Regions from separate parts of the Streptomyces malaysiensis subsp. malaysiensis genome, predicted to be linked through region 1. Evidence: riboswitches for the same ligand, from Rfam matches in the RefSeq annotation. Region 1 holds a riboswitch; each other region holds the start of a gene.
The links. Region 1 has a riboswitch for cobalamin ahead of AB0E24_RS19545 (cobalamin biosynthesis protein). Riboswitches for the same ligand answer to the same signal wherever they lie in the genome.
Positions count from the first base shown of each region.

Region 2: linked by a shared signal. The riboswitch ahead of metE (5-methyltetrahydropteroyltriglutamate--homocysteine S-methyltransferase) and the one ahead of AB0E24_RS19545 (cobalamin biosynthesis protein) in region 1 are both predicted to bind cobalamin.
Region 3: linked by a shared signal. The riboswitch ahead of AB0E24_RS25375 (ABC transporter substrate-binding protein) and the one ahead of AB0E24_RS19545 (cobalamin biosynthesis protein) in region 1 are both predicted to bind cobalamin.

Region 1 is NZ_JBEZNG010000008.1:390,349-398,155, forward strand. Features, by position in the region: gene AB0E24_RS19535 (putative cobaltochelatase) at 1-1,976, opposite strand, end outside; gene AB0E24_RS19540 (cobyric acid synthase) at 2,041-3,684, opposite strand; gene AB0E24_RS19545 (cobalamin biosynthesis protein) at 3,681-4,664, opposite strand; cobalamin riboswitch at 4,814-5,031, opposite strand; gene AB0E24_RS19550 (hypothetical protein) at 5,173-5,424, opposite strand; gene AB0E24_RS19555 (inorganic phosphate transporter) at 5,438-6,718, opposite strand; gene AB0E24_RS19560 (class II aldolase/adducin family protein) at 7,067-7,753, shown strand.
Region 2 is NZ_JBEZNG010000013.1:112,083-119,889, reverse strand. Features, by position in the region: gene AB0E24_RS25205 (SDR family NAD(P)-dependent oxidoreductase) at 1-156, opposite strand, end outside; gene AB0E24_RS25200 (helix-turn-helix transcriptional regulator) at 307-1,170, shown strand; gene metE (5-methyltetrahydropteroyltriglutamate--homocysteine S-methyltransferase) at 1,246-3,564, opposite strand; cobalamin riboswitch at 3,731-3,951, opposite strand; gene AB0E24_RS25190 (hypothetical protein) at 4,136-4,360, opposite strand; gene AB0E24_RS25185 (molybdopterin-dependent oxidoreductase) at 4,764-5,246, shown strand; gene AB0E24_RS25180 (putative RNA methyltransferase) at 5,275-6,126, opposite strand; gene AB0E24_RS25175 ((R)-mandelonitrile lyase) at 6,445-6,858, shown strand; gene AB0E24_RS25170 (glycoside hydrolase family 99 protein) at 7,068-7,807, shown strand, end outside.
Region 3 is NZ_JBEZNG010000013.1:157,292-165,098, reverse strand. Features, by position in the region: gene AB0E24_RS25405 (serine/threonine-protein kinase) at 1-571, shown strand, start outside; gene AB0E24_RS25400 (DUF305 domain-containing protein) at 684-1,328, opposite strand; gene AB0E24_RS25395 (DUF1996 domain-containing protein) at 1,470-2,420, opposite strand; gene AB0E24_RS25390 (DUF2165 domain-containing protein) at 2,670-3,209, opposite strand; gene AB0E24_RS25385 (carboxymuconolactone decarboxylase family protein) at 3,542-4,012, shown strand; gene AB0E24_RS25380 (RNA polymerase sigma-70 factor) at 4,053-4,976, shown strand; cobalamin riboswitch at 5,035-5,248, shown strand; gene AB0E24_RS25375 (ABC transporter substrate-binding protein) at 5,311-6,351, shown strand; gene AB0E24_RS25370 (FecCD family ABC transporter permease) at 6,348-7,361, shown strand; gene AB0E24_RS25365 (ABC transporter ATP-binding protein) at 7,481-7,807, shown strand, end outside.

The sequences.
Region 1 (7,807 bases):
CCGTCGCCCGCGAGCATCCGCGCCGCGCGCCCGGCCCGCTCGACCGGCGCGGGCCCGCCGGACCGCCTCGCCTCCGTGGCCCGCCCGTCGGTCACCACGACCAGCAGCGGACGGCGCGCGGGGTCCCGCAGCCGCTCCACCCGCAGCACCTCCCGGGCCTTCAACAGCCCGGCCGCAAGCGGCGTACGGCCGCCCGTCGGCAGCCGCTCCAGCCGCACGGCGGCCGCGTCCACCGACGAGGTGGGCGGCAGCGCGAGTTCGGCGTCCGCGCCCCGGAAGGTGATCAGCCCGACCTTGTCCCGCCGCTGGTAGGCGTCCAGCAGCAGCGACAGCACCGCGCCCTTGATCGCGCTCATCCGCTTCCGCGCGGCCATCGAGCCCGACGCGTCCACCACGAACAGCACGAGATTGCCCTCCCGGCCCTCGCGCACCGCCTCGCGCAGATCGTCCCGGCGCACCAGCAGCCCGGGTCCACTCCGCCCGCGTGTCCGCTGATGGGGGGCGGCCGCCCGGACGGTCGCGGTCAGATGCAGCGCGGAGAGCGTTCCCCGCGGGCGGCGGGCCCCGGTGGTGCGGCCGTGCGCGCTGCGGGCGCGCGAACGGCGGCCTGCCGCGCCCTCGCCCAGACCGGGGACGTCCAGGCGCCGGGTGCGGAACGGTTCGGCGGCGCCCACGGCCGCCCGCTCACCTCCGGCTCCGCCGGTACCGCCGTCCCCTTCGCCCGGGTCGGCCGCCCCGCCGTCGCGGTCGGCCCGGGCCGATCCGTCCTCGCGTTCGGCCGCCTCGTGTTCACCCCCGCGCTGGTCGGGAACGGACGGCTCGGGAGCGGTGGGCGGCGTCTGCTCCCGTGCCCCGTCGCCCGCGCCCTCCTGGGGCCCGCCCCCGGTGTCGTCGGGGCCGTCCGAGCCGTCCGGCCCGTCGCCGGGGCCCTCGGGGCCCGGGTCCGGATCCGGCTCCGGGTCGTCCTCCTCGAACCGCCGCAGGATCTCGTCGAGTTTGTCCTCGTCGAGCCCCGGCGCGTCGAACGGAGCCCGCCGCCTGCGGTGGGGGAGCGACAGCAGCGCCGCCCCCCGTACGTCCTCGGTCCGGACGTCGGTGCGCCCCGCCCAGGCGGCCAGCGCGGTCGCCGTACGGGCCGTCACGATGTCCGCGCGCATCCCGTCCACCTCGAACCCGGCGCACACCGCGGCGATCTGCCGCAGCGCGCGGTCGCCGAGACCCACCCGGGGCAGCAGGGCGCGCGCCGCCGCGATGCGCTCCCTCAGGGCCTCCTCGTCCGCCGCCCAGCGCGCCGCGAACCCCTCGGGGTCCTCGTCGTACGCGAGTCGCCGCCGCACCACCTCGACCCGCTCCCCGGTGTCCCGGGACGCGGCGACCTCCACCGTGAGGCCGAAGCGGTCCAGCAACTGGGGCCGCAGCTCGCCCTCTTCCGGGTTCATGGTGCCCACCAGGAGGAAGCGCGCGGCATGCCGTACGGACACCCCCTCGCGCTCCACGTAGGAGGCGCCCATGGCGGCCGCGTCGAGCAGCAGGTCGATCAGATGGTCGTGGAGGAGGTTGACCTCGTCGACGTAGAGCACACCGCGGTGGGCGTCCGCGAGCAGTCCGGGCTCGAACGCCTTGACCCCGTCCGACAGCGCCCGCTCGATGTCGAGGGCGCCGACCAGCCGGTCCTCGGAGGCGCCCACGGGCAGTTCGACCATCCGCGCGGGGCGCGCCTCGCCGGTGCCCGGCTCATGCGGACCATCCGGGCAGGACGGGTCGGGCGCGGCCGGATCGCAGGAGAACCGGCACCCGGCCACCACGTCCACCTCGGGCAGCAGCGCGGCGATCGCTCTTACGGCGGTGCTCTTGGCCGTGCCCTTCTCGCCGCGCACCAGGACGCCGCCCACGGCGGGTGAGACGGCGTTGAGGAGCAGGGCGAGCCGAAGGCCGTCCATGCCGACGATCGCGCTGAAGGGGTAGGTGGTGGTCACGCGGCGGTACCTCCTGGGGTGCGTTGGCGTCGCTGTCCGGTCTCGGTGTCGGGGGCGTCGTCCATCACGACGTCCCCCTTGGTGCCCCCGGAGGGACGAACGGCAGCCCCTCCGGGACGCCGCCCTCGATGAGCCGCAGCAGCGCGTCCGTGTCGGCGTGCTCCTCGATCAGGTCGCCGAGGCGGTCGAGCTGCTCCTCGCGCAGCTCGCCGAAGCGGGTGTCCGGTGCCGGTACGAACGCCCGGCCCGCCGCGTCCGCCACCCGCCGCAGGAACGCCCGCCGGAAGCCGTCGCTCTCCAATGAGCCGTGCCAGTGGGTGCCCCACACCGAACCCACCCGGCAGCCGTCCAGGAAGGGCTCCTCGGCCCCGTCGAGCGGCTCGGCGACCCCGTGGTGGATCTCGTAGCCCTCCACCCGCTCACCGAGCGCCTCGCCCACCGGCCGGGCCAGGGTCTTCTCCGCCGCGAACCGCACCCGCACCGGCAGCAGCCCGAGCCCGGCGACCGTCCCGGCCCTCGACTCGACCTCGTCCTCGATGCGCTCCCCGAGCATCTGGAAACCGCCGCAGACGCCCAGCACCGGGCGGCCCTCGGCGGCCCGCCGGGCGATCGCGCCGGCGAGCCCGCGCTCACGCAGCCACTCCAGCGCCCTTACGGTGCCCCGGGTGCCCGGCAGCACCACCAGATCGGCGTCGGCCAGCTCCTCGGGCCGGTCCACGAACCGCACGACCACGCCCGGTTCGGCCGCCAGCGCGTCCACGTCCGTGAAGTTGGACATCAGCGGCACGGCGGCCACCGCGATCCGCAGCACGTCCGCACCGTAAGGGGGTGCCACGACGCTCTCCCGCACCGTGCCGCGCAGCGAGACCCGCAGCCCGTCCTCCTCGTCGATCCCCAGCCCGTGGGCGAACGGCAGCACACCGACGGTCGGGCGCCCGGTGAGGTCGCGCAGCATCTCCAGACCTGGCTCCAGAAGGCTCACATCGCCGCGGAACTTGTTCACCAGATAGGCGGCCACATGCCGCTGGTCCGCCGCCGACATCAGGGCGGTCGTGCCGAAGAAGGACGCGAAGACGCCACCGCGGTCGATGTCCCCGACCACCACGACCGGAAGCCCCGCGGCCCGCGCGAGCCCCATGTTGACGATGTCGGTACGGCGCAGATTGATCTCGGCCGGGCTGCCCGCGCCCTCGCAGATCACGGCGTCATGGGTGCGCCGCAGCTCCTCCAGGCACTCCGTGACGGTCCCCAGCAGCGCCTCACGCCCCTTGGCCGCCTCACCGGGGGAGACCGCGCCCGACGGCGGCCGTACGGCGGGCCCCGGCCGCGCCGGGGTCCCCGGCCGACCGAAGTACCCGCGCGCGCTCAGCTCGCCCACCGGCTTGCCCAGCAGCACCACCTGGCTGCTGCGGTCGCTGCCCGGCTTCAGCAGGACCGGATTCATCAGCGCGCTCGGCTCCACGCGAGCGGCGGCGGCCTGCATGGCCTGCGCCCGCCCGATCTCCGCCCCCTCCCGGGTGACGAAGGAGTTGAGCGACATGTTCTGCGCCTTGAAGGGCGCCACGCTGACGCCCTTACGGGCGAGCCACCGGCAGATCCCGGCCGTCACCACGCTCTTGCCCGCGTCGGAGGTCGTGCCCGCGACGAGCAGCCCCCCGCCCCGCGACCCCGAACCGTCCGTGCCGCCCTTACCGCGTATCCCGCTCATCCACCGCCCCTTCCAGCGGCCAGGGGCCGCCCCGTCAACGCCCTCAGGACCGGCCGGGCCGCCACGGACACCCCGAGCGCCAGGACGCCGACGCGCCGCGACAGCCGTATCGCCCGCTCGATGTCGGCCGCCGCCACCGGCCGCCCGCCGGAGTTGAGCACCGGCCGGTGCTCGACCCGGCCGCCGTACGCGAGGGTGCCGCCCAGCCGTACGCCGAGCGCGCCCGCGAAGGACGCCTCCACAGGGCCCGCGTTGGGGCTCGGATGGCGCCGGCCGTCGTGCCGCCAGGCGCGCCACGCACCGCGCGGATCGGGGCCCGCCAGCGTCGCCAGGGCCGCCGTAAGGCGCGCACCGGGCCATCCGGCCACATCGTCCAGACGGGCCGCCGCCCAGCCGAACCGCCGGTAGCGCGGCGACTTGTGGCCCACCATGGCGTCCAGGGTGTTGACGGCGCGGAAGCCGATGAGCCCCGGCACCCCGCCCACGGCGCCCCACACCAGGGCGCCCACGACGGCGTCGGAGGTGTTCTCGGCGACCGATTCGACAACCGCGCGGGCGATCCGCGGCCCGTCCAGCGCCTGCGGATCGCGGCCGCACAGATGCGGCAGCCGCTCCCGGGCGGCCTCGAGGTCCCCGGCGGCCAGCGCGTCGCCGACGGCCCGTGCCTCACGGCCCAGCGTCGTACCGCCGAGCACGGCCCAGGTGGCGGCGGCGGTCAGCGCGACCTCCGCGCCACGGCGCCCGCCGAGGGCCCGTACGGCGCGGGTCAGCAGCGCGGCACCGGCGGCCGCGCCGCCCGCGCACAGCGCGGTGTGCAGGGCCCCGTAGCCGCGGTGGTCACGCCACAGCCGGCGCTCGGCGGCCGCGGCGGCGCGCCCGAACGCGGCCACCGGATGGCCGCGGCGCGGATCGCCCGTGGCGAGGTCGCCGAGGAAGCCGAGGGCCGCGCCGCACGCGAACGAGGCGTGGTCGGCAGGCATCCCTCAGGCCGCCGTCACGCCTCGGCGCGGCGGAACGCGAACAGAGGTGCCGACAGAGGTACGGGGGGAGCCGGAGCGGGCAGCGGAGGCTGGCGGCGTGGCGGTGCCGGGCATGGCGGTATGTCCTCACTCAGGGTCCTCGCCCTGGTTCGACGTGACCGGCGGTGAGAGTCTCCTGGCTCCCGGATCCGCGGCCCTCCCGGTCTTCCAGCCCCACGTACGCGACGAACCGTACGGACGAGCCGTGACCCCATACAGGCGATGGGAGGCCGCTCCCCGGTGACAGTGGCGGGACCGCGCCGGATTCTCACCGGCTTCCTCTCCTGCCGCCGTTTGGCTCGGGAAGTCCACCATGGGCCGCGAATGGCCGTCAACTCGCATATGACCCATGACGCCCGAGTGTGCCGAGCCCCACAGACGACGGTCGCTCACAGGACGGCCGCCGGACGGTCGGCGCTGGTCAGCGCCGCCATCCGGCGGCCGGTGGGGCAATGGGGACGCGGGGTCCTCAGGCGACGATCAGATAGATGCCGTACGCCACGACCGCGGCGCACACCGCGAAACAGGCGTACGCGCCGGTGCGCGCGAGCGCGGACCCGCCGCCGGCCGCGCCGGAGGGCACGGCGGCCGTGCCGCCCTGCTCCGGCGCCGCCTTACGGGACGTGCCGACGATGCCCAGGGTGAAGACGCCCACCATGCCGACCGTCACCGCGAGGCTGACGCCGAAGACCTGGCCGAGTGCCGCCCAGTCGATGTTCATGTTTCCTGGCTCCTTAGCGGGTGGTGCTGCTCGCGGCGGCGGGGGTGGGGGTCTGCTCGGGCGCGCTCTCAGGGGTGCCGCTCACGGCGGCGGTCTCCGCGGCGTCCTCGGGGGCGGAAGCCGCCGTACCCGCGGGCGGCGGGGCCACGGACCGCAGGGCGGCCGTGACGGCGCCCACCGGCTCCTGGGGGGCGACCTCGTTGACGTTGGTGTGGTCCACGGGCTTGCGGCGCGACAGCGCCCAGATCGCCCCGCAGGCCAGGATCGCGAGCACGGCCACCGCCGCGACCCCCGCGTTCCCCTGGTCGGCCAGCAGCGCGGCGCCACCCGCCACCAGACCCGCGGCGGGCAGGGTCAGCACCCAGGCGACCACCATGCGGCCCGCGGTCGACCAGCGCACCACCGCGCCCTTACGGCCGACACCCGCGCCCATGACGGCGCCGGAGCAGACCTGGGTGGTGGACAGCGCGAAGCCGATGTGGGAGGAGGCGAGGATGACCGTCGCGGCGCCGGTCTGGGCGGCGAAGCCCTGCGGCGGCTGGATGTCGGTGATGCCCTTGCCCATGGTGCGGATGATCCGCCAGCCGCCCAGGTAGGTGCCGAGCGCGATGGCAAGACCCGCCGAGACGATGACCCACAGCGGCGGGTCGGAGTCGGGCGCCACCACGTTCCCGGTGACCAGCGCCAGGGTGATCACGCCCATCGTCTTCTGGGCGTCGTTGGTGCCGTGGGCGAGGGAGACCAGGGCCGCCGAGGCGATCTGCCCCGCGCGGTAGCCCTTCGCGGTGTCCTCCGGTGAGCGGCCGCTGCCGAGCCGGTAGGTGAGCCGCGTGGCGACCATGGTGGCGATGCCGGCCACGATCGGGGCGGCGACGGCGGGGATCAGGACCTTCATGACGATCGCGTCGCCGTTGACCCCGTCCAGGCCGACGGAGACCAGGGTGGCGCCGATCAGGCCGCCGAACAGGGCGTGCGAGGAACTGGAGGGGAGCCCGGCGAGCCAGGTCACCAGGTTCCACAGGATCGCGCCGACCAGCCCCGCGAAGATCACTTCTGGTCGGATACCGGCGCCCTCGTCGATGATCCCGCCGGAGATGGTCTTGGCCACCTCCACGGACAGGAACGCGCCGACGAGGTTGAGGACCGCTGACATCGCCACCGCCACCCTGGGACCGAGTGCTCCCGTGGAGATGGTGGTGGCCATGGCGTTAGCCGTGTCGTGGAAGCCGTTCGTGAAGTCGAACACCAAGGCCGTGACGATCACGATCCCGATGAGAAGCGTGATGTGTTCCATACACCCGGTCAATCAGTTCGAAGGTCGTTAGTGGCACGGTGAACGTAAGGAAACAGGGTGAACAGGAGATGAACTGAGCAGGGCATCAGGGTGACGTGGTTGCGGAATAGCCACGGCACTGTGAATTCCAGCCTACGTTCCCATGTCATACGGGAGTTGAGCCGAGGTCGAGGACCGCCGGAGGGGGCCTCCGGAAACGGCCCCGCGAACGCCTGCCGTTCACCCTCGTCCACCGGACCCGCACGGGTGTCCACGAGGCGCGGTCGTAGACGGTGCCAGCGCCCGTTCCGGTCCCGCCTCGGCGCGGCCGCCGGCCGCCTGGCAGGATCGCCTCGGAGGTGAGGGCAGGTGACCCAGTCGCGATCCCCGCGGCAGCCGCAGCCGCGGCTGACCCACCCCCTGCGCCAGGCATGGACGCAGGTGGTGAGAACGGCCCGCAGAACCACCGCAGACGGCCTCGTCGTCGGCACCTCGGGCAATGTCTCGGCCCGGGTCGGGGACACCGTCCTGGTGACCCCGAGCGGAGTCCCCTACGACCGGCTCGGCCCACGGGACGCCGTCGCCGTCGACCTCGACGGACAGCAGGTCCTCGGCGCGCTCAAGCCCACCAGCGAGCTGCCCATGCACCTCGCGATCTACCGGGAGACCGACGCCGAGGCGGTGGTCCACACCCACGCCGTGCACGCCACGGCCGTCTCCACCCTCGTGGACGAGCTCCCCGCGATCCACTACATGACCGCCGCCCTCGGCGGACCGGTCCGCGTCGCGGCCTACGCGCTCTACGGATCGGACGAACTGGCCGACGCCATGCTCGAGGCGCTCCGCGACCGCAGCGGCTGCCTGCTGCGCAACCACGGCACCATCGTCCACGGCGCCACCCTGGACCAGGCGTACGACCGCACCGCCCAGCTCGAATGGATGTGCCAGGTCTGGCTCACCGCGGCCTCCGTCCCCGGCCGCACACCGTCCCTGATCCCGCCGGACGAGATGCGGCGCGCCGCGGAGAAGCTGAGCGGCTACGGCCAGCCGGGCTGAGCCCGCCCGGCGCGCGGGCCCCGGCCGGGCGGTCACCCGGCCGGGTACGCCCGC
Region 2 (7,807 bases), on a different contig from region 1:
GAGCCGGGCGCCGGACGAGGCGTGTGCGCCGGGGGATTCGCGGGCGACGACCAGCAGGTGGGCGTCGGGCGAACGGCGCAGGATGTGCTCCGCGGCGACACGGCCGATTCCGCGGCTCGCGCCCGTCATCACGATGGTGTGCTTCGTAGCGGACATGGAAGGCTCCTTCACGGTCGGCCGATGGCGCCCGGCTCGGGCGCGGCGGCTCCACGTTCGCCGCCTCCGCGGGCGCCGGCCAGTGCCGTCCCCGTCACCAGGACTGGCAGTACCCAGGCTGATCCGGCGCCGGGCGGCGAGAATGGGCCCATGGCTTCCTCCCGCTCCGACTTCGCCGCGCTGCTGCGCGCCTGGCGCGACCGCCTGGCCCCGGCGGACGCGGGCTTCGCCACGACCGCGGGCCGTCGGGCCCCGGGGCTGCGCCGCGAGGAGCTGGCCCAGCTGGCCGGGCTCTCCGTCGACTACATCCTGCGCCTGGAGCAGGGGCGTGCGAAGCACCCCTCCGACCAGGTCGTCGGCGCCCTCGCCCGCGCCCTCCAGCTCTCCCGCGAGGAGCGTGACCAGCTGTACCGGAGCGCCGGGCTGCTGCCGCCGCGGGACGGGACGGTCAGCGCCCATGTGCCCCCGGGCATCCAGCGGCTCGCCGCGCGCCTGGGCGATGTCCCGATCGGGGTGTTCACCGCCGACTGGACCCTGGTGTGGTGGAACGCGATGTGGAGCGCCCTGCACGGCGACCCCGCGGTCCTCCCGGCCGCCGAACGCAACCTCGCCCGCGCCCTGTTCGGCGGCGGCGGTGGCGTCGGCGCCTCGATGCCGCGCATCCGCTTCGAGCACGGACGAGGCGCCTTCGAAGCCTCGATCGTCGCCGACCTCAAGGACGCCACCTCCCGCTATCCGGCCGATGGCCGGCTCGAACGCCTGGTACGGGACTTGCGGGCGGAGTCCGACGCCTTCGCACGGCACTGGGCCACCCGGCCGGCCGCCGCGCAGCACACGGCCGACCGCAAGACGATCCGGCATCCGGAGGTCGGCGACATCCTGCTCGACTGCGATGTGCTCATCGTGCCCGGCGCGGATCTGCGCATGGTCACCTACACGGCGGCGACCGGAAGCAGCGACGCGGGCAAGCTGGACCTCCTCCGCGTCACCGGCGCCTCCGCACCGCGCCCGTGACGTCCGCGTCCATGCCCGCGTCGACCGGCCGGGGCCGGAGCGCATGGCGCCTCCGGCCCCGGCCGGTCGTCCGCGTCAGGACGCGGGCAGCTCACCGCGGACGGTGCGGGCCGCGGCGACCAGGTTGCGCAGTGCGGAGCGCGTCTCCGGCCAGCCGCGGGTCTTCAGACCGCAGTCGGGGTTGACCCACAGCCGTTCGGCGGGGATGGCCCGCAAGCCGGTGCGGAGCAGTTCGGCCGCCTCCCGCGCGCTGGGCACGCGCGGGGAGTGGATGTCGTACACACCGGGCCCGGCCTCGCGCGGATAGCCGTGGGTGGCGAGCTCGCGGGCCACCTGCATATGGGAGCGGGCGGCCTCCAGGCTGATGACATCGGCGTCGAGGTCGTCGATCGCCCGGACGATGTCGCCGAACTCGGCGTAGCACATATGGGTGTGGATCTGGGTGCCGGGACGTACACCGCCGGTGGTGAGGCGGAAGGCTTCGGTCGCCCAGGCCAGATAGGCGGGCCGGTCCCCGGCCCGCAGGGGGAGGGTTTCGCGCAGCGCGGGTTCGTCCACCTGGATCACCGAGGTCCCGGCCGCCTCCAGGTCGTTCACCTCCTCGCGCAGGGCGAGGGCGACCTGGCGCGCGGTGTCGCCGAGGGGCTGGTCGTCGCGGACGAAGGACCAGGCGAGCATGGTGACGGGGCCGGTGAGCATGCCCTTGACCGGGCGCTCGGTGAGGGACTGGGCGTAGGCCGTCCAGCGCACCGTCATCGGCTCGGGGCGTGTGATGTCACCGGCCAGGATCGGCGGGCGGACATAGCGGGTGCCGTAGGACTGGACCCAGCCGTGCCGGGTGGCGAGATAGCCGGTGAGCTGTTCGGCGAAGTACTGGACCATGTCGTTGCGCTCGGCCTCGCCGTGTACCAGCACATCCAGGCCGGTGCGCTCCTGGAAGGAGATCACCTCCCGGATCTCGGCCCTGACCCGCTCCTCGTACCCGGCCCTGTCGATCCGGCCCTCGCGCAGCTCGGCGCGGGCGGTGCGCAGTTCGCCGGTCTGCGGGAAGGAGCCGATGGTGGTGGTCGGCAGCAGCGGGAGGCGGAGGTGTGCGCGCTGGGCCGCGACGCGTTCGGCGTACGGCTGGGAGCGGTGGGCGTCGGCGTCGGTGACCGCGCCGGCGCGGGCGCGGGCGGCCGGGTCGCGGGTGATGGGGGAGGTGGCGCGGGAGGCGAGGGCGGCCCGGTTGGCAGCGAGCTCGGCGGTGATCGCTCCGGTGCCGCGGGTCAGGCCCCTGGCGAGGGTGACGATCTCCGCGGTCTTCTGCCGGGCGAAGGCCAGCCAGCGCAGAATGGGCGGTTCGATGTCCCGCTCGGCGGCGGTGTCGAGGGGGACGTGCAGCAGTGAGCAGGAGGCGGCCACATCGACCCGGCCGGCCAGGCCCAGCAGGGTGCCGAGCGTGGCCAGGGACTTCTCCAGGTCGTTGACCCAGATGTTGCGGCCGTTGACGACACCGGCGATCAGCCGCTTACGGGGCAGGCCGCCGACGGCGGCCAGCTCCTCCAGATGGGCGGCCGCGGCCTCCGTGAAGTCCAGCGCGAGCCCCTCGACCGGGGCCTTGGCCAGTACGGGCAGGGCCTCGCCGAGACGGTCGAAGTACGAGGCGACCAGCAGCTTCGGACGGTCGGCGAGGGCGCCGAGATCGCGGTAGGCGCGGCCGGTGGCGCTCAGCTCGGCCGGTGTGCGGTCCTGGACCAGGGCGGGCTCATCGAGCTGCACCCATTCGGCACCGGCCGCCCGCAGGTCGGCCAGGACCTCGGCGTACACCGGGAGCAGCCGGTCCAGGAGGGTCAGTGGCTCGAAGTCCGCGGGGGCGCCGGGGGCGGGTTTGGCGAGGAGGAGATAGGTGACGGGCCCGACCAGGACCGGCCGCGCCGTGAGGCCCAGGGCGAGGGCCTCCCTGAGTTCCGCGACCTGCCGGGCGGAGTCGGCCGTGAAGACCGTGTCCGGACCCAGTTCGGGTACCAGGTAGTGGTAGTTGGTGTCGAACCACTTGGTCATCTCCAGTGGTGCGACGTCCTGTGTTCCCCGCGCCATCGCGAAGTACCCGTCGAGCGGGTCGGCGGCGACGGCGTCGCGGTGGCGGTCGGGGATCGCGCCGACCATCACGGTGGTGTCCAGCACATGGTCGTAGTACGAGAAGTCCCCGGTGGGGACCTCGTCGATGCCCGCCCCGGCCAGTTGGAGCCAGTTGGCACGGCGCAGTTCTGCGGCGGTGGCCCTCAGCGCGCCGGCGGTGACACGGCCCTTCCAGTAGCCCTCGATGGCCTTCTTCAGTTCCCGGTTCGGCCCCTGACGGGGGTAGCCGTACACGGTGGCCCGTGCTGCCGCGGCAGCGGACTCGGTGGTCACGGAGATCTCCTTCGCGAGATGAATCCCTGAGATCCCGGCGGCGGGACGAGGACGCGAAGGGTGACGGACCTGACGCCACGACCTCGCGCGGTAAACGCGCGGTCGTCCCGCCTGGTGTGTACGCCGACCCGCCCTCGAGGTCACCGGGATGTCCGCGCACGAGTCGTCCGTACGCGGGCAGATGGCAGGTCTTCGGACTCGCGGGCACATCCTCCTCGGAGGACATCTACTGGCCGTCGCTTCCCAGGTCCTCTCACCGGACCCAGTGCGTTGTGACGGCGGTCGTTCCCGCTCACCGCTGCGGGGCAGTCCCGGATTCCCACCGGGTTCCCTCTTGCGACGCGTCCCGCCTGGCGGACGGGGCGAACCAGCTGCACCCGCCAGCCTACGGTGCCGTCCGGCGGTGTGCGGGTCCCGTCCGGAATACGGAAGGTGAGGTGGGACACGCGGTGCCCCGGCAGGTCCGGCCGGGGCACCGCCGCGTACGGCTCGTGGGGGCGGCGCCTCCGGGCCGGTCCGCGTCCGTCGCGCGTGATCGGTCGCGCGTGGTCAGCCGCGCGTCATCGGGGGGTCAGCACGCGCCGGAGTCCGACGCACCCACCAGATTGACCGGGACGGTGACGAAGGAGAACTGATTGCTGGCGCACACGTTGGGGCCGGGGATGGACGTGCTGCTGGAGTTGGTGACGGAGACATCGGGCGTGTCGTCCGCCATGGCGCCGGCCGCGCCGACGGCGAGGGACGCGGCGGCGAGGGTGACCGTGGAGAGGGCGGTGAGAGCGGTCCGCATACGCATGGGAACTCCTTGCTGAGGATGAGCGGCCGGATATGACCGGCTTCGCATGCATGGTGCCCTTTTGTCGGGCGGATCGCGGCTCAACGTCCCCCCAATGGGCGAAGACGATCCCGTCGGCTCGTCCGCCGACGCGCCGTCCGTCCTCCGCCGGTGGGCAGGGCGTGCGCGGTGCCGCCGGAGGTATCGGATGTCGTACGAGCGTCGCCACACTCGTCCACGGTGGCCGGGGCCGGTGCCCGCGGTTCAGGGGTCCGGGCCGCCGCCGATTCCATCGCCCTACCGCAGGTGCGAGGGTAATCGCTCGAACTTCCTCGTATGAGCCGGATCTTTGGTCTATCGGCATGGCATGTGCGTTTGCGCGGGATGGGTGTTCGGGTAACGGTCCACCAGGAGGTGGTAGCCCGTGAGCGACTCCCTCGCAGCTGCCGGTACGGCCGCCGGTCCGATGGCGGAGGTCGCCCTCACCGGCGATGTGAGCCGCCCGGCCCGGATGACGGTGTCCGAGCTGCTGTCCTGGCCCCAGCACCGGGTGCGGGTCAGCTTCGACTGCGCCACCAGCGGGATTCAGCGCCACCGTTTCACCGGGCCGTTCCTGCATGACGTCCTGGTCTCCGCGGGCCCCGCCTTCGATCCGGCCCGGCGCAAGGACCGGCTGCGCTTCCTGATCGCCGTGCACGGAGTGGACGGCCACCACGCCCTGTTGTCCTGGGCCGAGATCGACCCGGACTTCGGCCGTGCGCCCGTCCTGCTCGCGGTCACCATCGACGACACCCCGCTCGACCGCGCGGGCCCTCAGCTCGTCCTGCCCCAGGACCGCTGTGGCGCCCGGTACATCAGCGGTATCGACACGATCCGCGTGGACGGCGGATACACCCTCCGGACCTGACGGCGGGTACGGCCGGGGCCCGGCGGTGTCAGATCAGCGGGCGGTACGCGGTGAGGGTGATGGACACCGTCACCTCGCAGGGCTCGGGCAGCGACGCGATGCGCTCCTCAAGCCGCTCACCGTGCTGGTGCCAGGCGTTGGGCCCCATCCCCACCAGCCGCGGCACGGCCTTGTGGTCCAGTGCCATGGTGCTCCGCGACCGCTCCCGGGCCACCTCGGTGAAGTACGCCGAGAACCGGTCCGCGAGCCGCTCGTCCTTCTGCTCGTCCACCCGTAGCAGCCCCAGGGCCTCGACCAGTTCCCGCAGATGATCGGGCCGGGGCGTCACCACCAGCAGAACGCCCTCGGGGCGCAGGATCCGCCGCAGCTCGGCCGGGTTGCGCGGTGCGAAGACATTGAGGACCACCGACGCGGCCCCGTCGGCGATCGGCAGCCCGTCCCAGGCGTCGGCCACCACCGCGCTGATACGGGGATGTGCCCGCGCGGCCCGGCGGGCGGCGAACTTGGAGATGTCGAGCAGGATGCCCTCGTGGCCGGGGAACTCGGCCATCACCCGGGCGTGGTGGTACCCCGTGCCGCCGCCGATGTCCACGACACAGCCGGGGTCCCCGCCCGTCGGCACCGGTGCCGTGGCGCGCGCCAGCGCGGCCAGGGCCTCGGCGATCGGCGCGTAGTGACCGGCGGCCAGGAAGTCCGCGCGGGCCGCCACCATGGCGGCGGTGTCCGCGCTGAACCTGGCGGCCGCGGGCAGCAGATTGACGTACCCCTGCTTCGCCACGTCGAAGCTGTGCCCCAGGGGACACCGCAGTGTGCCGTCGGTCATCGCCATGGCACCGGAGCAGTGCGGACAGCGAAGGTACCGAACCGCCTCTTTCCGCACCGTGTCCCCCGTTGCCGCTGTTGTCCTGACAGGAGCTCACCCTATGCACTGGTCCACGGGGTGCCGCACACCACCCCCGGCGCCGCGCACCGCCCGCACGGCCGGCCTTCGGGAATTCGCCCAACCGGTTGAGGTGTGAGCCGGGGCTCAAGGCTTCCCGTGTGGCACCGCCCGACGGCCCGCCGAGGGGGAGAGCTTTGTCGCAGCGCGTTTCCGTGCCAGGGGGAAACTCCTCCTCCGCGCGCATCGGCACACGGGGGTGCAGGTGCGAGCCTGGACACCGCGCCACCGGAAAAGGCGAAAGAAAGCAGGAGCACGTTGAAGTTCATCACGCCCCGGCCCACCACGAAGGGCCCCGCGGACTGGTTCACCGGCGATGTGTGGTTCGACGTCGTCTACGTCGGCCAGGAACCCTCCCGGATGCGCGCCAACATGGTGCGCTTCTCCCCGGGCGCCCACACCGCCTGGCATCACCACGCCGTCGGCCAGACCCTGCACGTTGTGGAGGGCGTCGCCCTGGTCGGCACCCGCGACGGCACCGTCTTCGAGGCCCACCCCGGTGAGACCGTGACCTGCCCGCCCGGCGAGGAGCACTGGCACGGTGCCCCGCCGGACCGCTTTATGCAGCACCTGGCGATGTGGGAGGGCCCGGGTGACGACCGCCCCGAGACCACCTGGCTGGAGAAGGTCACCGACGAGCAGTACGGCGGCGCCCGCACCCGCAGCCACTGACCCTCGGCGCGGTCCGTACCACCACGGCCACGGCGACCTCGAACGTCCCGGTCGGCCGGTGTATGGCGCATGGCACATAAACGACGAAAAGCGCTTCCGCCGGAATTCGGCTTTTCGTCAATTAAATTGCGGAATCGTTAATGCGATATTACGCTCCGCCGCAGCGAGCACCCCACACAAGCCGCTCACTGCCGGAAAGGCAGGCCCCCATGGGTATTTCACGCCGCCATCTCATCGGTTCCGCACTCGGCGCCACGGCGCTCGGCGCGCTGGGCGCCGCCAGGCTGACGACGGGCACCGCCACCGCGGCCAGTCCGCCCGGAGACGTCGTCGGCAAGATCACCGTCGGCTATCAGGGCTGGTTCGCCTGTGCGGGTGATGGCGCCCCGATCAACGGCTGGTGGCACTGGGCCGCCAATATGTCCCAGCCGCCGTCGCCGAGCAACACGGGCATCCACAGCTGGCCGGATATGCGCGATTACACCAAGGGCTACAAAACCGACTACAACAACCTCAACAATGGCCAGCCGGCCAACCTGTTCTCCTCCTACGACCAGCAGACCGTGGACACCCACTTCCGCTGGATGCAGCAGTACAACATCGACACCGCCGCCCTCCAGCGCTTCAACCCCTTCAGCCCGGAGGGGCCGACGCGCGACGCCATGGCCACCAAGGTCCGCTCGGCGGCGGAGAAGTACGGCCGGAAGTTCTACATCATGTACGACGCCACCGGCTGGCTCGACATGAAGGGCCAGATGAAGCAGGACTGGACCAACAAGATGAAGGCCCACACCTCGTCCTCCGCCTACGCCAGACAGAACGGCAAGCCGGTGGTGGGCATCTGGGGCTTCGGCTTCAACGAGGGCAACAAGCCCTGGTCGGCCGCGGACTGCCTGGACGTCGTCAACTGGTTCAAGTCGCAGGGGTGTTATGTGATGGGCGGGGTCCC
Region 3 (7,807 bases), on a different contig from region 1:
CGCCGCCCACGGCAACAGCCTTCGGGTCACCGCGGCCGCCAGACAGCCCGATGAGCTCAAGGAGCCGCTGTGCGACACCGCCGACCGCGCCACGGGACTCGCGGTCAAGGTGCTCAACCGCGGTGCGGTCCCCCGGCGTTCCCCCGGCTTTCCGGCCAGTTCGCTGGCGCATCTGGACGCATGTACGTTGCTCGACGTCAAGGCGCTGGAGAAGGTGCCCGGTATCGACGCCGGGGACCCGGACGTCGGATTCGGCCGCTGGGACTGCCAGTGGAAGAGCACCACCAGGGAGTTCGAGGTGGACTTGCGGTTCGACCAGGGCGATCTGCCGCATGAGAAGAACTCCCGGTCCACGAGGCTCGGTGACCGCCAGGCGATCGTGCTGCCGGAGAGCGAGGGGCCGGGCACCTGCCGTGTCGAGGTGGTCCACCGTGACTACACCGGCCTGGACCGGGTGAAGGGGACCGAGCGGGTGGCCCTCGTCATCAAGGGGGCGGGCGCCAAGGATCGGCCCTGCGAACTGGCCACCGATCTCGCCGCGTCGGCCGCCACCGCGCTGCCGTCGGTCTGACGGCCGAGCGTCGGTCCGACGACCGCCGTCCGCCCGACGGCGCCCTCCGCCGGACTCCGCCCAACGGCCGTCCTCCGCCGGACGGCCGCCCTCAGCCCGGCGTGGCGCCGCGCTACGGTCGGCCGGACGTCGCCTTGAGGAGGCGGGCGCGCCAGGTGAGCGAGGTCTTCTCCACGCTCGCGGCCAGCTTCTTGGTGGCCGGGTCGGTGCCCGCCGAGCGCGCGGAGTGGGCGATCTTCGCCGCCTGGTCGAGGTGTTCGCGCATCGCCGCGAGGAAGAGCGCGTCGAAGGCGGCGCCCTTCGTTCCTTCGATGGTGCGCAGTTCGTCCTCGGTCACCATGCCGGGCATATCGTGGCCCTGGTGCGGGTTGGTGTCGGGCACGCCCGCCCGGGAGAGCAGCTCTCGCAGCTGGACGAGTTCACCCCGGTAGTCGGCGGCCACCAGTTTCGCCCACTTCTCCACCCCGGCGTCGGAGGAGTGGTCCGGGACCAGGCCCAGCAGGAGTGCGGCTTGGTCGTCCATCGCGATCATCAGCTGGATCCAGCCGATATCGCTGGAGTTGAAGGTCCCCGATGTCGCCTGCCCGTCCGGGGGCCGGGTGGCGGCGTTCCGCGCGGCCGACGTCGACCGCCCCTCGCCCGTTGGCTTCCCGCCACCGCCACCGCCGTCGCTGCCGCATCCCGTGGTGAGCAGCGTGGCGGCGGCGAGCAGCACCGCTACGGACGCCACGCGCCGTGTGACGGCTGCCGCTGTCATCTCGACTCCCCTCGTCCGTGATGGGCGGAGCCCCCGGTGACGGGGCTCCGCCCACCGGCGGGACGGGATCGCCCCGCCGGTTCGTACGCTCTCCTTCTGCGTCAGGGACGGCCAGCCCGGGTCAGAGGCGGGCCCTCTCGGTCAAGGACGGCCGTCGGCGCCGCACTTGATGATCGGGTTGATGCAGTCACGCACCCGCCGGGCCATCTCGTCCTCGGGCCAGGCGTTGAAGAAGTCACCGTGCATGGTGAATCCGCCACCCGATGCCAGCTTGAACCGCGAGGGGTCGCCGCTGACCGGGTAGCGCAGCACCTGGCGCAGCTTCGGCACGGCGACCGGGTGTGTCGCCGGGCACTGGCCACCGACCGGGTAGGCCATGTGGCTCTTGTGGTCGGGGGAGTCCAGGTCCTTCCCGTTCCAGCACTGGGGGAAGTCGAGGTAGGACTCCAGCATCGAGCCGGACGGGCAGTTCACGAAGTCCTTGGAGGGGTTGACCTCTCCGTGGTGCAGGCAGGACCACCGCGAGATGGACGAGGGATCGTCGATCCCGGTGGCCTTGGCGTTGCCCGCCACGATCCGCAGCCCCGCGGGCAGCGGCTTGATGTTCGCGATCACATCGTCGCGCACACCTTCACCGAGGTAGTAGAAGGTGGTGCCGGTGGGCTCGACCTCTTTGCCGTTGTCGTAAAGGGTGGGAGTCCAGTACGACGACAGGTCGGCGATCGGGTCGCAGCTGGTCCGGCCCTTCTTCAAGGCGGCCAGATCGGTGTGTGCGTTGGTCGAGTCGTTGCCGAAGAAGCTGTGCATATGGGACGCGCCGGGGAGCCCCGGGAACACGATCGGGTCGTCCGGCAGCCGGTGGGTGAACGGGCACTCGGCCACGAACTCGGCCACGCGCACCGGTGCCTTGACGCTCGGCGCGCTCGATGACGCGCCGGTCCTGTCGTTGGCGCGCAGATCGGCACGGGCGCTGGCCGAGCCGGTGGACAGCATGGACAGGATGAGGCCGACGGCGGCGAGGATGACACCCGGCCCTCGCCAGTGGCCGAGTACACGCCGTAAGGGCGGGAAGCGCGGGGGTGTACGTGACATGACTCTCCTTTCCGTGCGCACACGGAAGAGCGAAAAGAGCGGGAGAGCCCTGCGGTGTGGTCACGCGGGGCGGTTCAGAGAGCGCTCTCACAGAGCGGTGCTGCGGACGCTAGAGGTGGCGCAGGTCACTGTCAAGAGTCCGCGTCAACGAGGGGCGGTCGCCGTCCAACGGCGAGATCGTCGCTGTCCTCTGAGCGGAGCCCGCTCGGTCGATCCGGCCCGGCGATCCCGTTCGGCCATCCCGCTCGGTCAGTCCGTGGCGCCGGGGTCGGTGCGCTCGTCCGAGAGCAGATGAATGAGCAGCAGGACAACCCCGGAGATCATGAAGACGCGAGTGGCGGCCTCCAGCCCGTTCCACGCCTTCGACTGCCACATGGCGAACCATTCGCCGCCGATGGCGATGAACCCGGCACCGAACAGCACCATCAGCATCACGAGCCCCAAGGTGCTGGCCTGACGGGCGCGGCGAACCCTGCCCCCGCGCAGCCCCGCGCACCACATGGCCGTCGCGGCGAGGAGAACGAGCGCGGCGACGCTCTCCCAGACGATGATGGCGATGTAGGCGGTGTCCTGGAGCGTGGTGGACTCGATCGCCCGCCACATCAGATCGTTGTCCTTGAAGGTGGTGTCCATCGCCAGGACATGCCGTACGAACTGCTGATTGGTGTCGAAGTCGGTGATGTTGCCGAAGGCGACAAGCGTGATGTACAGCGCGATCGTTCCGGTGAGTACCCCCGAGGTGAGGGCATAGCCGCGGGGGGAACGTATCCTGCCGGTTCGCTCACTCACGATGGCCTCTGCCTCCCGCTGTATCCCCGTTGGCCGGGCCGAGTTGATCGACCCGAGCCGTAGCGTACAACTGACCGGATCCGAGCGGTCATGGATGCCGTACATGATGCGCGAAGTGCCGTCGCTCCCTCCGGGATACGCGTCCCGGAGGGAGCCGGGCGCCCCGGCGAAGGTGGCGGTGTACGTCGGTGCCGTGAGGGTGGCGCTCAGCAGCGGTATGACGAACTGCGCGCTCGGGGCGGGGAGACGCAGGTCACAGCCGGCGATGTCACAGGGGGTCGGGCTACCCCGTCTCAGGGGTGTAGCCACTGACAACCGCGGAGGAGCACACCATGGACGCGCGACTGAACTACTTCGACAGCGTCACCGCCGGCAAGATCCTCAAGCCCGTGATGACGGCGGGCAAGGCGGTCAAGGACTCGCCGCTGCCGGCCGCTGCGCAGGAGCTGGTGGCGCTTCGGGTGAGCCAGATCAACGGCTGCGCCGCCTGTGTCGACATGCACACCAAGGAGGCCGCCGCGGCCGGTGAGACCGCGGTGCGGCTGAACCTGGTGGCGGTATGGCGCGAGGCCACGGTCTTCACCGAGGCCGAGCGCGCCGCGCTGGCGCTGGCGGAGGAGGGGACCCGGGTCGCGGACGCGGCCGTCGGGGTCGGCGACGAGGTGTGGGCGAATGCCGCCAAGTACTACGACGAGGAGCAGCTCACCGCTCTGGTGATCTTGGTCTCGTTCATGAATATGGTGAACCGGCTGAACATCATCACCCAGCAGCCGGCCGGCGACTACCAGGTCGGGCAGTTCTGACCGGCCGGTGGTTCAGGGGGATCCGGGGGAGGGGAGCCGTGTGAGCAAGGTCGAGGAGTTCGAGGAGCTGCGGCCGCTGCTGTTCTCGATCGCCTATCGGATTCTGAGCAGTGTGAGCGAGGCCGAGGACGCGGTGCAGGAGACCTGGCTGCGCTTCGACGGCTCGGCGACCCGGCCCACGTCGACCAAGGCGTTTCTGTCGGCCACGGTGACGCGGATCTCCATCGATGTGCTGCGCTCCGCCCGGGTGCGACGGGAGGAGTACATGGGCCCGTGGTTCCCCGAGCCACTGCTCAGGGACCCGTATCAGGATCCGGCCCGCGCGGTGGAGCTGGCCGACTCGGTGTCGATGGCGGCGTTGCTGCTGCTGGAGCGGCTCAGCCCGCTGGAGCGGGCGGTGTTCGTGCTGCGGGAGGTGTTCGCCTTCGGGTTCGACGAGATCGCCACGGCGGTGGGGCGCTCGGAGGCGGCATGCCGGCAGCTGCTGGTACGGGCTCGGCGGCATATGGAGGCCGGGCGGCCGCGCTTCGAGGCGGACCGGCGGGAGCGGCAGGAGCTGGCCACGCGGTTCTTCGACGCGCTGACGGACGGCGATGTGGGTGGGCTGCGGAATCTGCTGGCCGCCGATGTGCGGCTGGTCGGGGACGGTGGCGGCAAGACCCCGCAGCTGGCGAAGGCCGTCGTGGGCGCGGAGAAGGTGGCCCGGTTGCTGGGCACGGCCTTCCCCTGGCTGTTCCGGGTGGATGTGTCGTTCGAGCCGCATGAGGTCAACGGCCAGCCCGGGGCGATCTTCCATGACCGGGACGGCAAGGTGCTCCACACCCTGGCCCTCGATGTGCTCGACGGGCGTATCCAGACCGTCCGCACGGTGTCCAACCCCGACAAGCTCGGCCACCTCGGCCCTGTCGGCGATGTCTGGGCCGTCGACCGCGAGATACGGCAGGCCCGCCGACGGCCGAACTGACCTGCTCGGCCCACGAGTCCATCCGCTTCCACGACCGGCCCTTGCGACCGACCCCTCTTGATAGGCTCGGGGAGCCAGTCGTGCCACATCCGAGGCCAGGGAATCCGGTGTGAATCCGGAGCTGACGCGCAGCGGTGAGGGGGACGGGCGGGGCATGTGATGCCACTGGAAGGAGTCCATGACGGCCGCGAGGCCGCCGCGGACGAGCACCGGGAAGGCGCCCCGTCCGGACGAACCCGAGTCCGAAGACCTGCTGGCACCTCCGCGACCCTGTGCGCGGAGGGACGTCCGTAGGCCAGGCTCCGCGTACGAGCCCCGACCCCGAGGCATGCCCGTGCTCAGCTCCGCCCGCCGCACCGCGGCCCTCCTGCTCGCCCCTGCCCTGCTGCTCACCGCATGCGGTGGCTCCGGCCATGACACCGCGGACGCCGGAAAGCCCGCCGGTTCGGGCTATCCGCGAACGATCGACAACTGCGGCCACAGAACCACGTTGACGTCCGCCCCGAAGCGGGCCGTCTCGCTCAACCAGGGCACCACGGAGATCCTGCTCGCCCTCGGCCTCGCCGACCGCCTGGCGGGGACGGCCATGTGGACCGACCCGGTGCCGAAGGGCCTGGAGAAGGCCAACGCGACGGTGCCGCGACTGGCGGACAACGCGCCCTCCTTCGAGAAGGCCCTGGACGCCGAACCCGACTTCGTCACCGCCTCGTTCGTCTCCACCCTCGGCAGGGGCGGTGTGGCCACCCGTGAGCAGTTCGAGAAGCTGGGTGTGCCCACCTACGTCTCGCCGTCCGACTGCTCGGCGGGCAGGGACCCCGACAGCGGCGGCGACGGCTCCCGCGGCAGGCCACTCACCTTGGACGTGGTCTACGGCGAAATACGCGACCTGGCCCACGCCTTCGGTGTCGACGAGCGTGGCGAGAAGCTGGTCGCCGAGTTGAAGCGGCGTGTTCGTACGGCCACCGAGGGGCTGGACGCCCCCGGTGTCTCCCTCATGTACTGGTTCGCCAACTCCCAGTCGCCGTACCTCGCCGGCTGCTGCGGCGCGCCGGGCGCCATCACCCGGGCCGTCGGGGCGGAGAACGCCTTCTCCGACACCCACGACGAGTGGCCGCAGATCAACTGGGAGACCGTGGCCGACCGCGACCCGGACGTCATCGTCCTCGGCGATCTCACGCGCAAGCAGCAGACCGCGGAGACCGCCGAGGCCAAGATGCGTTTCCTGCGGACCCACCCCGCCACCCGCAACCTCACCGCGGTGAAGAAGAAGCGGTACATCCTGCTGAGCGGGCAGGCCATGAACCCGTCCCTGCGCACGGTCGAGGGGGTCGAGCAGGTCGCCGCCGGACTGCGCGACTTCGGTCTCGCCAGGTGAGCGCCCGCCTCCTGCCGCTGCTCGCGGGAGGCGTGGCCGCGCTGCTCGCGTCGGTCGCCTTCGCCGTGACCATCGGCCCCGCCGACATCTCCACGGCCGACGTATGGGCGGCGGTCAGCGCCCATCTCGGCCTGGGCGAGAGCACGTTGCCGCCATTGCGCGACGGCATCGTGTGGAACCTGCGCATGCCCCGCACGCTGCTCGCCGCGGTGTGCGGGGCGGGTCTGGCCCTCTGCGGGGCCGTGATGCAGTCGCTGCTGCGCAATCCGCTGGCCGATCCGTTCGTCCTCGGGGTGTCCTCCGGCGCCTCCACCGGGGCCGTCGCCGTGGTCGTCCTCGGGGTGGGCGGCGGGGCCGTATCGCTGTCGGCGGGCGCGTTCACCGGTGCGCTGCTCTCCTTCGGCCTGGTCCTGGCGCTCAGCCACAGCCTCGGTGGCAGCACCGACCGCGTGGTGCTGTCCGGGGTGGCCGCCATGCAGCTGTTCTCCGCGCTGACCTCGTTCACCGTGCTCACCTCCGCGGACGCCGAGACCACCCGGGGCGTGCTGTTCTGGCTGCTCGGCTCGCTCACCGGCGCCGGGTGGGGCGATGTGCTGCTGTGCGCCGCCGTCCTGGCCGGCGTGCTCGCGGTCTGTCTCGGGCACGGCCGCACCCTGGACGCGTTCGCCTTCGGGGAGGAGGCCGCGGCAGCGCTCGGCGTACGGGTGGCCCGTGCCCGTCTCGTCCTGCTGTGCGCGGTCGCGCTGCTCACCGCGACCCTGGTCAGCTGCGCCGGGGCCATCGGCTTCGTCGGCCTGGTCCTCCCGCACGCCACCCGCGCCCTCACCGGCTCCGGCCATGTCCGGCTGCTCCCGGTCACCACACTGGCCGGAGCCATCTTCCTGGTGTGGGTGGACACCGCAGCCCGTACCGTCATCGACCCCCAGGAGGTCCCGGTGGGCGTGGTGACGTCCCTCATCGGCGTACCGGCCTTCGTGGCCGTGCTCCACCGCGGCCGGAGGAAGACGTGAGCGACTCCACGGCGGGACGCCCCGCCACCGCCACCCCCGCCACCGCCGCATCCCCCGCCACCGCCGAGGCCGCGCCCGGACTCCGCGCCGACCACGTCAGCCGCCGCACCCACGACCGGCTGATCCTCGACGGTGTCACCCTCACCCTGCGCCCCGGCGAGACGGTGGGCCTGCTCGGCCCCAACGGCTCGGGGAAGTCCACCCTGTTGCGGCTGCTCGCCGGGGTCCTCGCCCCCTCCGCCGGAGTCGTCACCCTGGACGGCCGCACACTGCCACAGGTCGGCCGCCGCGCCACGGCCCGCCGTATCGCCACCGTCGAACAGCACGCCCACACCCAGACCGAGCTGACCGTGCGCGAGGTCGTGGCCCTCGGCCGTATTCCGCACCGGCGCGCCTGGTCCGCGGCCTCCGCCGTGGACACCCGGGCCGTCGACGCGGCCCTGGAA